Regions from separate parts of the Amycolatopsis sp. NPDC059027 genome, predicted to be linked through region 1. Evidence: riboswitches for the same ligand, from Rfam matches in the RefSeq annotation. Region 1 holds a riboswitch; the other holds the start of a gene.

Region 1 (7,393 bases):
CCTCGATGTGGCATTCACGGACTTGAGGATACAGACAAAGGGGGACCAATCGGGCAGGACGGCGACGGAGGTGTCCTGTGTGGACAGTGGCGCGGGTGTCAGAGGCTGTGGAGCAGGGCGTACAGGGCGGCGGTGGAGAGGTGGAGGGTGCCGCCTTCGGGGGCCTTCGAGTCGCGGACCAGTACGTCCGGGCCGGGGAACGCCAGCTCGACGCAGTTCTCGTCTGTCGTGCTGTAACTGCTCTTAACCCAGGTCAGCTCGTTGCGATGGGTTTTCACGCGGCTCTCCCGTGTCTAGCAGAGTTGCCTGTTCGGCAATGTACTCTGCCGATTCTGCCGGACCGAGCGCACGCAAGAGCACCTGACGTGTCACTTCCTCGTATTGCAGGACCTCTGGGGGTTCCTCCAGGAAGAGGCTTGAGGTGTGATTCCCCAGAAACACCACCGGACCGCCTTCGGGGCGCCGGAGGACCGTGAAACCGCCAGCAATCGCGGCATGACCGCGATCGTCGTTCGGGACCACATGGATGACGATGTTGGGCCGCTGCGCCATGACCACCAGGTGCTCCAGTTGGCGACGCTGAACCGCGCGACCACCAATCACCCGGCGCAGCGCGAACTCGTCGATGATCGCCACCAGACCAGGAGGCTGACGCCGCATGAGCACGGACTGACGCTGCAGCCGCGTCACCATTCGTTTCTCGACATCACCGTCTTCGATCAGGCCTGACTCGACCATGATCGCCCGGGTGTACTCGCCGGTCTGGAGGAGCCCAGGGATAGCGATCAACTCGAAGTTGGTGATCATCAGCGCACGGGATTCCAACGAGATCAAGGTTTCCTGCCGTTCGGCGAACGTAGGCGCGCTGCGTTGCCACCAGCCGCGTTGGTCCGCCTCCCTCGCGAGGGCGATGAGCTTCGCGCGCCTCGGGCCGGTCACCTCGTAGACCGCCAGCAGCGCGGCGATTTCCTCGACCGCGATGGCGTTCTTACCGGTCTCGATGCGGCTGATCTTGCTCGCGGACACATCGATGCGCTCCCCGGCGGCACGCACGGTGAAACCGGCTTCTTCACGTAGTTCGCGCATCGCCGCGCCCAGTTCCTGCGCGCGGACTGTCGGATCCGAATCGGCCATCGCCATGGGAGTCATCATCACTCACGGAGAGTGGCGATGAACCGGTTTTCCGCGCGCGTCGGCACAATCCGCCCGAACGCGGGAGCTGTTTCAGCTAGTGCAACAAAATCAGGTTTCGTCGCGGAGGATCTTGAGCGCGCCCGACAAATCGTCCGGGTACTCGGCCTCGAATTCGACCCACCGGCCGTCCGCGGGATGCGCGAAGGCGAGCGTCCTGGCGTGCAGCCATTGGCGCGAGAGGCCCAGTTTCCGCGCGAGCACCGGGTCCGCGCCGTAGGTCAGGTCGCCGACACACGGGTGCCGTAGCGCGGAGAAGTGCACGCGGATCTGGTGGGTCCGGCCCGTCTCCAGCTTGATCTGCGCGAACGACGCGGCACGGAAAGCCTCGGTGACCTCGTAGTGCGTGACGCTCGGACGGCCGCCCGTGACGACGGCGAACTTGTAGTCGTGGCGCGGATGCCGGTCGATCGGGGCGTCGATCGTGCCGCGCGTGGGATCCGGGTGGCCCTGGACGACCGCGTGGTAGCCCTTGTCGACGGTCCGTTCCTTGAACGCCCGCTTCAGCACCGTGTAGGCGTGTTCGCTCTTGGCCACCACCATCACGCCGCTGGTGCCCGCGTCGAGGCGGTGCACGACGCCCTGACGCTCGGCGGAGCCCGAGGTCGAGATCCGCAGGCCCGCCGCGGCCAGACCGCCGATCACGGTCGGGCCTGCCCAGCCGGGGCTCGGGTGCGCGGCGACGCCGACGGGCTTCGCGACGACGACGATGTCCTCGTCGTCGTGCAGGATCAGCATGCCCTCGACCGGTTCGGCGACGACCTCGATCGGCCGTTCCGGATCGGGCAGCGTCACTTCGAGGAGCCCGCCCGCGGTGAGGCGGTCCGACTTGCCGGCGGGACGTCCGTCGAGCAGCACGTCGCCCGACGCGGCGAGTTCCGCGACCACCGTGCGGGACAGTCCCAGCAGTTTCGCGAGCCCGGCGTCGACGCGCATGCCGTCGAGCCCGTCCGGGACGGGCAGCATCCGCGCGCTCACGCCTGTTCCCCGGCGCTTTCGGCGGCTGCCTTCTTCTTGTCCTTCGTCGAGGTCCCGTCGTAGTCCTTGCCCAGCAACGACAACAGCACGATCAGCACGCCGCCGACGCAGATCGCGGAGTCGGCGATGTTGAAGATGGCCCAGCCCTGGCCGTTCGGGGCGAAGGCGGAGATGAAGTCGACGACGTGGCCCTGCAGCGGGCCGGGCGCGCGGAAGATGCGGTCGGTCAGGTTGCCCAGCGCACCGGCGAGCACCAGGCCGAGCCCGATCGCCCAGCCCACAGAGCGCAGCCGGCGCGACAGCCACACGATCGCGACGACGACCGCCGCCGCGACCAGCGCGAGCACCCACGTCATGCCGGTGGCCATGGAGAACGCCGCGCCGGGGTTGCGCACCAGCTGCAGGTAGACGAGGCCGCCGAGGACCCGGACCGGTTCCTTGCCCTCCAGGTTCGCCGCGGCGAGGTTCTTGGTGACCAGGTCGATCACCCAGATCACGACCGCGACGGCGAACACGATGGCCACCGTGCGCCTCGGCAGCGCCTTCGACGGGCTCGCCTCTTCCGGCTCGGAAACCGCGGATTCGCTGGTCACGGCCGGATTCGGCGGTAGGTCCGCGGCCGGGGTCGTCTCGGGTTCGGACGGGGAGGACTCGGTGCTCACCGGTCCATTGTCCACGTCACGCGTTCAGTCCGTGTCGGCGGCAGGCTCCGGACGTCCCCGCCGCGGCCCGGCGAGCGCCACGAACGCCCCGGCCAGCAGCGCCACGGCCGAGACCAGGACCCCGGCGATGCCGGGCAGGAGCACCACCGCGGCCAGCACGAACACCGCCGTCACCACCAGCACGAGCACGCTGCGCTCGAACCAGGCGAGCAGGACGAGGCCGAGCGTCGCGATCATCGGGCCCCGCACGTCGGCGTCCAGCCGGAACTGCCAGTATCCGACGAGGTCGAGCAGCGGCACGGCCACGAGCGCGCCGAGCGTGAGCAGTGCGAACCGGCCGGTGCGCGGCGGGCTGCCCGCGCGCCGGGCCAGGACGAAGTACCAGATCGCGACGCCGAGGACGGCCGCCGCCAGCACCCACAACCAGCCCGTGCCCGCGCCGGACCAGCCGTAGGGCGCTGAGACGCGCACCGCGACCGCGGTGGACTCGGTCATCGGGTACTCACGCACATTCGCGAAGTAGCCGAAAGATCCATTCGCCCTCGGCATCTCGGCCGCGACCAGGATCAGCTGCGCGAATCCCAGCAGCGCCAAGGGAAACCAGTACCGTGGCCGCGAATTTCCCATCGCGCCACGATAGCGGATCGCCCATGAGCTGAAGGGGACTTTCCGTGCATGGGATGCGACGAAAGTCCCCTTCAGCTCAGGCGCAGAACGGGGGCAGTTCGCGCGGATCGCCGACCGGCGCCCAGCGGCCGTCCTGCTTCGCGTACTCCCAGCGGGCGCCGCGCGCGACGATCTGGCGCAGCGCGAGCACGAGCCGGTCGACGTGTTCGGTGGTGCTGCCGAGGCCGAGGCTGACCCGTACCGCCTGCTGCCCCGCTCCCCCGGCGACGCCGATGAGCCGCTTGGTCGCGACGTGCGCGCAGAAGGCGCCGTCGCGGACGCCGATGCCGTACTCGGCCGAAAGGACGGCCGCCAGCCAGCCGGGCTCGAAGCCGTCGACCACGAAGCTCACCGTGCCGACGCGGTCCACCGGTGCGTCGAACAGCCGCAGTTCGGCGCAGCCCGGGATCGCGGCGAGGCCCTTGCGCAGCCGGGCCAGCAGGACCTCCTCGTGTGCGCCGACGGCGTCCCAGTGCGCGGCGAGCTGCTCGCACGCGACGCCGAGGGCATACACGCCAACGGTGTTGGGCGAACCCGCCTCGTGCCGTTCCGGTCCGGCGTTCCAGACGACACCGAGGTCGTCGGCCTCGCCCGTGACGAGCTTGGTCGCGCCGCCACCGGCGAGGTAGGGCTGGGCGGCACGGAGCCAGTCCGCGCGGCCGACGAGCGCACCGGCACCGAACGGCGCGTACAGCTTGTGACCGGACAGCGCGACGTAGTCGACATCCAGTTCCCGCAAGGAAATCCGGCGATGCGGGGCGAGCTGGGCGGCGTCGAGCGCGATCCGGGCGCCGTGGCGGCGGGCCACCGCCGCGATCTCCGCGACGGGCAGCAGCTCACCGGTCACATTGGACGCTCCGGTGACGACCACCAATCGGGGCCCCTGCGGGCATTCCGCGAGCGCTTCGTCCACAGCGGAAACCGCGGCGAGCCGGGTGCGCGGGGTAGGGATCCGGCGGACGTTCGGCCCCCTCCACGGCAACAGCGCGGCGTGGTGCTCGGTGTCGAAGACGACGACCGAGGTGTGCCGGGGCAGGCTGCGGGCGAGCAGGTTGAAGGAATCGGTGGTGTTGCGGGTGAACACCACGGTGTCGGTCGAACGCGCGTCGACGAACCGGCGCAGGATGTCGCGTGTGCGCTCGTAAAGCCGCGTCGAGACCTGCGAGGCGAACCCGGCGCCGCGGTGCACGCTCGCGTACCAGGGCAGGAACTCGTCGACCGCGCGGCGCACGGCGTCCAGACAAGGCGCGCTCGCGGCGTGGTCGAGATTCGCGTAGCCGATCTCGCCGCCGGTGACGAGCGGAACGCTCAGCCCGGCACCCGTGACCGCGGGAATTCCTTGCGGCGCAACGGTAACCGTGGTTTCGGTGGTGTTCTGACGATCGACGGCGAGTGTCATCGGGTGCCTCCTCGGCGGTCCGGGGGACCCCCGGCGAGGGGCCCGCGCTTGCCCGCCGCACCTCGCGACAGGCCCGGTCCTCACCCGGGGCACCCCACCGCGGTTGGAGGGTTGCCGGCCAGCAAGCCGGGGCTTAGCGCTGACACTCATGACCTGACGACGAAGATAGCCGACACCGCGCGCGCCGATCCAGCCCCTTCCGGGTGACTGAGACGGCCGTCACTCTCCGGAATTGCGGTCTACGCCGTCACCCGGAAGCGGCCCGGCAGCCGGACGACCGACTGGTCGGTCAGGTGCGTCGCCGTCCCCTGGTACTGCTCGGCGCCCGCCGCAAACCGCCATCCGCCCAGCTCCTTGCCGTCGATCGGCTCACCGAGCGCGGCGGCCAGCTCGCCGGAGACCTCGGCGTAGGACAGCCCGCTCCAGTTCCCGCGAGCGCGCCAATCCCTTGCGTCGCCGGAGTTCCCGGACGCCGTCGTGGCGGGCAGCGTCCAGAGCGTGAAGTGGACATGGGCACCGGTGGTGCTGCCGCCGCAGGGCAGAGCATTGCCGGTGGAGCCGAGGACGGCGCCGGGCACGACCCGCTGTCCGTCGGCGACCTGGATGTTCTCCATGTGGTAGTACCCGGTGCGCCAGCCGCCGTCGTGGTCGATGGTCACCCAGTCGCCTTCGGCGCAGTGCTGCAGGTGCACGATCCCGGCCAGCGGGGCGCGGACGGTCTTGTCGGCCGGGCTGAAGTCGATGGCGTTCTTGACGCCGCTGCCGCCGTCGTCGGAGTGGATCCCGGCCGAATACACGAGCTGGCCCGAGGCGAACGGCAGGGCGAAGGCGGGAAACGTGTCCGCGGCGGAGGCCGTGGGGGCCAGGAACAACGCTCCTGCCGTCGTCGCGGCGGCCAGACCGGCCCAGCGTGCGCGCATTTTCAGCATCACCGTGTGTACTCCTTAGCCCGAGAAGCTCACCCATTCGAGGTAGACGATGCGAGCGCACGTTAGCCCGAAAGGATGCGTCAAGGGAACACACGGTGGAGATTTCTACGGAAAACCACCAACCATCGAGGCCGGTTTTGTGAGCTAGCGCCCGGATTCGCCCTTCCAGCGGGCCAGGCGGCCTGCCCGGTCCACGGCCCGCAACCGGCGTTCCGTGGCACTCCGGGCCCGTTCGGTGGTCACCACCAGTAGCTGGTCGTGCTCCTGAAGACGGCTGGTCTTCTCGGGCGTGAACCCGGCGCCGTCGCGCACCACGAGGCTGACCGTCGCCCCCACCGGCAGCCGCAGCTCCGAGAGGTACACGCCGTGCAGCCGCGATCCGGCCTGGATGCGGACCTGCAACAGCTCGGCGCCCAGCTCGTCGAGCGGCGCGGAGTCGACCTCGACCTCGTGCGGTTCGGCGTGCCGGGCAAGGCCGAGCACCCGCGCGAGCGGGCTCAGCGTCGCGCCCTGCACCAGGGTCAGCACGATGACCAGCACGAACACCGCGTCGACCAGCCGCTGCGCGCCCGGCACGCCCTGGGACAGCGGGATCATCGCGAGCACGATCGGCACCGCGCCGCGCAGGCCGGCCCACGACAGGAACACCTGTTCCCGCCACGGCACGCGGAACGGGAGCATCGACAGCAGGACGGAGAGCGGACGCGCGAGCAGCAGGACGACGGCGCCCGCCACGAGGCCCGGCACCAGCGTCTCCAGCAGCCTGTTCGGCGAGGCGAACAGGCCGAGCAGCACGAACAGCCCGATCTGGGCGAGCCAGCCGAGGCCTTCGGCGAAGGACAGTGTGTCGGATCGGTGCGGCAGCCGGGAATTGCCCAGCACCAGCCCGGCGACGTACGTCGCGAGCAGGCCGGAAGCGTGCGCCAGCTGACCGCTGGAGAACGCCAGGACGCACACCGACACCGTGGCGAGCGGATACAGACCGGTGGCGGGCAGCGCCGCTCTTCGCAGCGCCAGTGCCCCGAGCCAGCCGAGCAGCAGGCCGATCACCAGCCCGGCGGCCAGCTCGTAGACCACCAGCAGCGGCAGCGTCCAGTCCACTGTGGACCCGGTGGCCAGCACGACGACGGCGATGTAGGCGGGCGCGTCGTTGAGGCCGGATTCCAGCTCCAGCATGCCGACCAGCCGCTTGCCGACCCCGGCGTTGCGCAGCACGGAAAACACCGCGGCCGCGTCGGTGGAGGCAAGCACCGAGCCCCACAGCAGCGCGAGCCGCCAGTCGAGGCCGAGCAGCCAGTGCAGCGCGCTGCCGGTGACCGCCACGCTCGCCACGACGGCCAAAGTGGACAGTGCGATTCCAGGCCCCAGCGCGGGTTTCACCGCCTGCCACCGCGTGGTGAGCCCGCCCTCGGTGAGGATCAGGACCAGCGCGGCGATGCCGAGCGACTGCGTCAGCTCGGGATTCTCGAAGCGGACGCCGAACCCGGCTTCGCCCAGCAGGACGCCGATTCCCAGGTACAGCAGGAGCGAGGGCAGCCCGAGCCGGACGGACAGGCGCACGGCCACCA
Region 2 (7,393 bases), on a different contig from region 1:
CCGGTCCGCTCGGCCGGGTATGCCGATCGTCAGGCCGGTGCCCGGTCGGTCGTGCTCCCCGCCGAGGTGACCGCCGCGGAGGTCGCGGGGCGGCGCGCCGAGAGCACCGGCCGTGTCTTGCTGCTCGCCCCGATCACGCCATGGTCGGGCCTGTTGCCCGGTCAGGCCGTGACGGTCTCCGGGCAACTCGGGCCCGCGCGTGGCGCGGAACTGATTGTTGCGGTGCTGTCGGTGCGTGGTCCGCCCAGCGATGTCGGTACCGCGCCGTGGTGGCAGCGGGCGGCCGAGTCCTTGCGCGCCGGTCTGCACCGGCTGTGCGCGAGTCTCCCGGAAGAACCCGCCGGTCTCCTGCCCGGTCTGGTCGTCGGGGACACGAGCGCGTTGCCGCCCCGAGTCGAGCACGAGTTCGTCTCCTCGGGGATGTCCCACCTCACGGCCGTCAGCGGTGGGAACCTCGCGATCGTCTGCGGCGCGGTGCTGCTCCTGCTGCGCGTGCTGCGGATCGGGCCACGTGCCTCGGCGATCGCGGCCGGGCTGTGCCTGGTCGGATTCCTCGTGCTCGCGGGGCCGGAGCCGAGCGTGCTCCGGGCCGGGGTCATGGGCGCGGTCGGCCTGCTGGCACTGGCGCTGGGCAGACAGGGCTCGGCCTTGCCCGCGCTGGCCTTTTCGGTCTGCGCGCTGGTGATCTGGGATCCGGCGATGGCCGTCGACTTCGGCTTCGCGCTCTCGGTGCTGGCCACGGCCGGGCTGGTTCTGCTGGCGCCGCGGTGGGCGGACGCGATGGTGCGCCGGGGCGTTCCGGCGGGCTACGCCGAGGGGCTGGCCATCCCGCTCGCGGCGTTCGTGGTCACCGCGCCGGTGCTGGCGGGCATGGCGGGTTCGGTGAGTGTGGTGTCGGTGCTGACCAACGTGCTCGCGGCGCCGGTGGTGGCACCGGCCACCGTGTTCGGGGTACTGGCCACCGTCGTGGGGCCGTGGTGGCCCGGCGCCGGGAACGTGCTGGTCCACCTGGCCGATCCGGAGGCGCGGTGGCTGATTCTCGTGGCGCGGCACGGCGCGCGGGCACCCGGCGCGGTCTTGGACTGGCCCGGCGGCTGGTGGGGCGGTCTGCTCGCGGCGGCGCTGCTCGCCGTCCTGGTGGTGGCGTTGCGGCTGCGCCGGATCCGGGTACTGGTGACGGTGCTGCTCGCCGTGGTGCTGCTGGTGTTCGTTCCGGTCCGGGTGTTCGCCCCGGCCTGGCCACCGGACTCGTGGGCGATGGTCGAATGCGATGTGGGCCAGGGTGACGCGCTGGTGCTGGCGACGGCCGAGCGCGGCCGGGCGGTGGTCGTCGACACCGGGCCCGAACCCGGCCCGGTCGACGAATGCCTGCGACGGCTCGACATCGACCGCGTGCCACTGATCGTGCTGAGTCACCTCCACGCCGATCATCTGGGCGGGCTGGTGTCGGTGTTCGAGGGCAGAACGGTGGGCGCGGTGGCGGTCGGGCCGGGCAGGGCGCCGGGCTGGGCCTGGCGGCAGGTCGCGGAGGAAGCCGGACGCCAGGGCGTGCCCCTCCTCGAACTGAGCGTCGGGCAGCGGCTGGAGTGGCCGGGGCTGTCCCTCGACGTGCTCGGGCCGCGATACGTTCCGGCGCGCTCGGCCACCGAGCAGGACGGGACGATGGTCAACAACAGTTCGGTCGTGCTGCGCGCGGGAACGCCTGCCGGGCGCGTGCTCCTGACCGGTGACGTGGAACTGGCGGCGCAGGCCGATTTGCTGGCAGGGGGAGCGGATCTGCGGTCCGAGGTCTTGAAGGTCCCGCACCACGGGTCACGGTATTCGCTGCCGGACTTCCTCACGGCCGTCGCGCCCCGCGTCGCGATGGCCAGTGTGGGCGCGGGAAACCGCTACGGCCATCCCAGCAAGTCCACTGTGGACGCTCTGATCGCGTTGGGGGCGTTGGTGACCCGCACCGACCTCGACGGGGACACCGCGGTGCTCCCGGACGGTGGCGGTCCGGCGGTCTCCCGCCGGGGCGAGCCGCGTGGCCCGCCCCGGCGGTGAACCGGCGTCAGTAGCCGAGGGCCTCGCGCACGGCGGCGGCCGACGGTGCGACGGTCGCCTTGGGGCCGACGTGGTCCTCGACGGCGTCGAGCGTCTTGAGGCCGTCGCCGGTGATCAGCAGGACGGTCTCGGCGTCCGGGTCGAGCTTGCCGGTCTCGATGAGCTTCTTCGCCGTGGCGACGGTGACCCCGCCCGCCGTCTCGGTGAAGATGCCTTCGGTACGGGCCAGCAGCCGGATGCCCTCGACGACCTCTTCGTCGCTCACGTCCTCGATCGCGCCGTTGGTGCGGTTGACGACGTCGAGCACGTACGGGCCGTCGGCCGGGTTGCCGATCGCCAGCGAGCGCGCGATGGTGTCCGGCTTGACCGGCTGGACGACGTCGTGCCCGGCGCGGAACGCGGCCGACACGGGCGAGCAGCCGGTGGCCTGGGCGCCGAACACCTTGTACGGGCTGGCTTCCACCAGTCCGAGCTGGCCGAGCTCGCGGAAGCCCTTGTCCACTTTGGTCAGCTGGGAGCCGGAGGCGATCGGCACGACGATCTGCTCGGGCAGCCGCCAGCCGAGCTGCTCGGCGACCTCGAAGGCCAGCGTCTTCGAGCCCTCCGAGTAGTACGGGCGGACGTTGACGTTCACGAACGCCCAGCTCTCGTGCTCGGCGGCGAGTTCGGTGGCGAGGCGGTTGACGTCGTCGTAGTTGCCGTCGACGGCGATCAGCGCGCCGTCGTACACCGCGGTCGTGAGGATCTTGGCGCGTTCCAGCGTCTTCGGGATCAGCACGACCGACTGCCAGCCCGCCCGGGCGGCCGCGGCGGCGACGGCGTTGGCGAGGTTGCCGGTCGAGGGACAGCACAGCACCTCGAACCCGAACTCGCGGGCGGCCGCCAGCGCGACGGCGACGACCCGGTCCTTGAAGGAGTGCGTCGGGTTGCCGGTGTCGTCCTTGACCCAGATCCGCTTGACCCCCAGCGCTTTCGCCAGCCGGTCGGCCCGGACCAGCCGGGTGCAGCCTGGCTCGGTGTTGGGGATCTCCTCGACGTTGGAGGGAACCGGAAGGAGTTTCTTGTAGCGCCAGATGTTCTTCGGGCCGGCTTCGATGTCCTCGCGCCGGACCCGGCCGAAGTCGTAGGCGACCTCGAGCGGCGAGAAGTCTTCGGCGGAGACGAATTCGGGAGCGAGCGGCTGCCGGTGACCCTCTTCCTTCGACACCAGTTCGACGGCCGGGCCCAGGTCCGGGGTCTTGGTGGTGGAGGTCGTGCCGAGGGTTGCGGTCATCGCGAGGTTCCTTTCCTCATCTGTCCCGCCGAGGCGGGCCGGAATTGGCACCGTGTTCGTCAGCTATCCCGCGATCGCGGGATGACAGGCTTTGACGCCGGTTGCCGGGGCTTCGTCGGGCCGTTCCCTCTGCCCCTCTGGATGAGCGGTATTCAGTTGTCGGCGCGCCGCTGGGCGCTGCCTCGGAACACACCGTACGGCATCCTGATCGGCTCGTGCCACGGTGGGCGCGCCGGTGTCACCGGAGCGGGCGTGTCGCCGGGCGGGTGAGAGGATCGGGGGGTGACCGCGCAAGCCACCGCCACCACACCGCTGCATCTCGTACTCGGTGAGGAAGAACTGCTCATCGAACGGGCTGTCCGCGCCGCCCTGGACGCCGCCAAGGCGGCCGATCCGACCGCGGACATGACCAGGATGCGGGTGTCCGAACTCACAACGCCCGAACTCGCCGAACTGGTGAGCCCCTCGCTGTTCAGCGAGGGCCGGGTGATCGTCCTCGAGGCGGCGCAGGACATCTCGCAGGAGCTGTCCGACGCCGTGCTGTCCTACCTCAAGGCGCCCGCCGACGGGATCGTGCTGGTCGTCGTGCACACCGGGGGCGGCAGGAGCAAGGCGGCGAAGGCGCTGCCCGCCGCGCTGCGCAAGGCCGGGGCCCAGATCACCGAGTGTCCCAAGCTGACGAAGGCCGCCGACCGGGAGTCGTTCGTCCGCAACGAGGTCCGCCGGGCGGGCGGCAAGATCGACGGCGCCGGGGTGCTCGCGCTGATCGACGCCGTGGGCTCGGACCTGCGGGAGCTGTCGTCGGCGGCGACGCAGCTCGTCGCGGACTCCGGCGGCGTCGTCGACGAGCAGGCCGTGCGCCGGTACCACCGGGGCCGCGCGGACGTGACGGGCTTCGCGGTCGCGGAGAAGGCCGTGGCGGGGGACAGGGCGGCCGCGCTGGAGCAGTTGCGCTGGGCGATGCAGCTGGGGGTGCCGCACGTGCTCGTCGCCGACGCGCTCGCCGATGCCGTCCGCACCATCGCCAGGGTCTCCGCGGCCGGACGGGGCAACCCGAACCAGATGGCAGGGGAACTCGGCATGCCGCCGTGGAAGGTGCGCAAGGCGCAGGGCCAGTCACGCGGCTGGAACCAGGACGGTCTCGCCGCCGCGATGCGGGTCGTCGCTCGGCTCAACTCCGAGGTCAAGGGTGCCGCGGCGAGCCCGGACTATGCACTGGAGCGAGCTGTGAACGAGGTCGTCGCCGCCAAGGGCGACCACTGAGGCCGGCCGCTGAGGAGAAGGACACGCGGAAGGCCCCGGCGACCGAGGTCGCCGGGGCCTTTCGGAGAACGGCTCAGATGCTGTTCGCGCGCTTGGCCATCGCGGACTTCTTGTTCGCGGCCTGGTTGGCGTGGATGACGCCCTTGGTGACCGCCTTGTCCAGCTTCTTGGCGGCCTCGCGCTGCAGCTCGACGGCCTTGGCCTTGTCCCCGGACTCGGCGGCCTCGCGGAACTTGCGGATCGCGGTCTTCACCGAGGACCGGATCGCCTGGTTGCGCTGACGCGCCTTCTCGTTGGTGGTGATGCGCTTGATCTGCGACTTGATGTTGGCCATGGTGGCGCTCCTGTCGTGTACTCGGTGAGTTCGCTGCCGCGTCGCTGTGGCCCCGGCCACCCTCACGGGCGCCCGGGTTTCCTCCCTGACGGAATGCCGCACGACAACGAACGGAAAGCCTAACAGCCTGCTCCGGCGGCCTCGCGAGGGCCTCGACGTGATCGCTTACGCGTACTACGGTGGGTGGAGTCAGTGCCTAGGGTTCCGCCAGCGGCCCGCACCTGCGGGAGAGACAACAAGGGCCGGTGGGGCAGGTCCGAGCGGCACCATCGGCGGCTCAGGAGCCCGCCGTTCATCTGACGGGACAAAAGCCTGGAGGACCTGGGGTTTTCGCGTGCGCGAAAACCTCGAAAGGGTCCGATGAACGCCACCGCTCTGTCCCTCGTCCTCGTCGCCGCCGTCGTGCACGCCGTGTGGAACCTCGCCGCCAAGCGGGTCGGCTACGGCGGTGCCCGCTTCGTGTTCCTCTACTACACCGTTTCGGCCGTCGCGCTCCTCCCGGTCACGATCGTCGTCCTCGCCGTGGAAAACGAACGTCCACAGTGGACTTGGCTGCTGGCCGCGGCGGTGACCGCGCTGCTGCACGTCGGATACGGCGTGGTGCTGCAACGGGGTTACGTCGTCGGCGATCTTTCGGTGGTCTACCCGCTCGCGCGGGGTACCGGCCCGCTGCTCTCGGTCATCGCGGCGGTCGTGCTGTTCGGTGAGCACCCCGGCTGGCTCGGGCTGGCCGGCGCCTTCCTGGTGATCGTCGGCGTGCTGGTGATCAGCACCGGGCGCCGGGACGGGGAGACCGATCCGCGGGCCCGCCGGGCAGGGATCGGCTACGGCCTGCTCACCGGCGCGTTCATCGCGGGCTACACGCTGTGGGACGCGCACGCGGTGACCGGTCTCGCCGTCCCGCCGATCGTCTACTTCGCGGTCGGCTCGGTCATGGAGTGCCTGCTGCTGATGCCCTACGCGCTCGTCGACCGGCCGATGATCGGCAAGCTCTGGCGCGAGCACAAGCGCGAGGCGCTGCTGGTCGGGCTGCTGTCCCCGGTCGCGTATCTCCTGGTGCTCTACGCGCTGCGGATCGCCCCGGTCAGCCTGGTCGCCCCCGCGCGCGAGCTGAGCATCGTGCTCGGCGGGCTGGCCGCCTGGCTCGTCCTCGGCGAGGCGAACGCGGTGCGCAGGCTGGTCGGTTCCGTGGTCGTGTTGTCGGGTATCGCCGCGATTGCGGTGGCCTGATCTTCCCGGTAGGGATTGAGCCCATGGAAGTGCTGAGCAGCAGGGTTCTCATCCATCCGCGCGACATCGAGGCGTCCACCGCGTTCTATCGCGACACCCTCGGGCTGGCGATCGACAAGGAGTTCCCCGGCGGCACGGTGTTCTTCCTCGGCCACGGGTCGCTGGAGATCGTCGGCAGCGCGAGTGCCGGGCCGAGCCCGGACGTCGCGCTGTGGATCCAGGTCCGTGATCTGCCCGCCACGCTCGCCGACCTCGCCGGCCGAGGGGTGACGCCGGTGCGGGAGGCTCGCCGGGAACCGTGGGGGCTCGACGAGGCGTGGATCGCCGATCCCGACGGTACTCGCATCGTCCTGGTCGAGGTGCCCGCCGGGCATCCGCTGCGCACCGATCCCCGGAGCTAGCGCGCGGGCTTGACGGCGCGCAGCTGCGCGGCGAGCGCGGTGAAGCCCGGCGGCTCCCATGTCCAGGTCTGGAGGTCGGTGAACCCGGCGGACTCGGCTTCGCGGGCGAGGACGTGCCGCGACACGGGCAGCCACTTCTCGTGGGCGGAGATCAGCAGTCTGCCGCCAGGACGCAGGACGCGGTACAGCTCGGCGAAGCCCGCCGCGCGATCGGGCCACAGCTGGACGTTGTTCACGCTCAGTGCCACGTCGAGCGATCCGTCGGGCTCGCCGGTGTCCGCGGCCGTGCCCTGGTGCAGTTCGGCGCGGTCGCCGCAGCGCTGGTGGCACAGCGCCAGCATGCCCGGCGACGGATCGACGCCGACCGCGCGACGGGCGAGCTTCGCCACGTCGTCCAGGCCGACGCCGGGGCCGGGCCCGACGACCAGTACGGACTCGTCCGGTTCGATCTTCGCGAGTGCGGCCACCCGGTGCTCGGTCTGTGCGTTGCCGTGTGCCATGACCAGGCCACCGAGGCGGCCGAGCAGACCGCGGGGATGGCCGAACGTGCGGTCCAGCAGACCGGCGGGGGCCGGTCCGGAGGCGGGCACGGGCGAGGGGGAAGTGCTCATACTTCGAGGGCACCACGGCCCGCCGCGGCCCGCATCGGGGATGACCCCCACCCGCACCCGGAGCTCCATGGGACCATAGGGGTGGCCATCCCCGACCTTTCCCGAGGATCACACGAGTGAGCACGTTCGCGGACACGACTTTCACCTCACCGGAGCTCATCCGGAACTTCTGCATCATCGCCCACATCGACCACGGCAAGTCGACGCTGGCGGATCGGATGCTGCAGCTCACCGG

The links. Region 1 has a riboswitch for S-adenosylmethionine ahead of ACFWY9_RS23690 (aminotransferase class V-fold PLP-dependent enzyme). Riboswitches for the same ligand answer to the same signal wherever they lie in the genome.
Region 2: linked by a shared signal. The riboswitch ahead of thrC (threonine synthase) and the one ahead of ACFWY9_RS23690 (aminotransferase class V-fold PLP-dependent enzyme) in region 1 are both predicted to bind S-adenosylmethionine.

What each region holds. Positions count from the first base shown of each region.
Region 1 is NZ_JBHYIK010000034.1:45,267-52,659, reverse strand. It holds gene ACFWY9_RS23715 (DUF397 domain-containing protein) at 99-278, opposite strand; gene ACFWY9_RS23710 (helix-turn-helix domain-containing protein) at 244-1,140, opposite strand; gene ACFWY9_RS23705 (RluA family pseudouridine synthase) at 1,243-2,169, opposite strand; gene lspA (signal peptidase II) at 2,166-2,831, opposite strand; gene ACFWY9_RS23695 (hypothetical protein) at 2,856-3,458, opposite strand; gene ACFWY9_RS23690 (aminotransferase class V-fold PLP-dependent enzyme) at 3,535-4,896, opposite strand; SAM riboswitch class IV at 4,936-5,050, opposite strand; gene ACFWY9_RS23685 (M23 family metallopeptidase) at 5,136-5,825, opposite strand; gene ACFWY9_RS23680 (potassium/proton antiporter) at 5,970-7,393, opposite strand, start outside.
Region 2 is NZ_JBHYIK010000072.1:30,173-37,565, forward strand. It holds gene ACFWY9_RS36235 (ComEC/Rec2 family competence protein) at 1-2,046, shown strand, start outside; gene thrC (threonine synthase) at 2,054-3,319, opposite strand; SAM riboswitch class I at 3,333-3,467, opposite strand; gene holA (DNA polymerase III subunit delta) at 3,602-4,582, shown strand; gene rpsT (30S ribosomal protein S20) at 4,656-4,916, opposite strand; gene ACFWY9_RS36255 (DMT family transporter) at 5,277-6,146, shown strand; gene ACFWY9_RS36260 (VOC family protein) at 6,170-6,547, shown strand; gene ACFWY9_RS36265 (class I SAM-dependent methyltransferase) at 6,544-7,158, opposite strand; gene lepA (translation elongation factor 4) at 7,275-7,393, shown strand, end outside.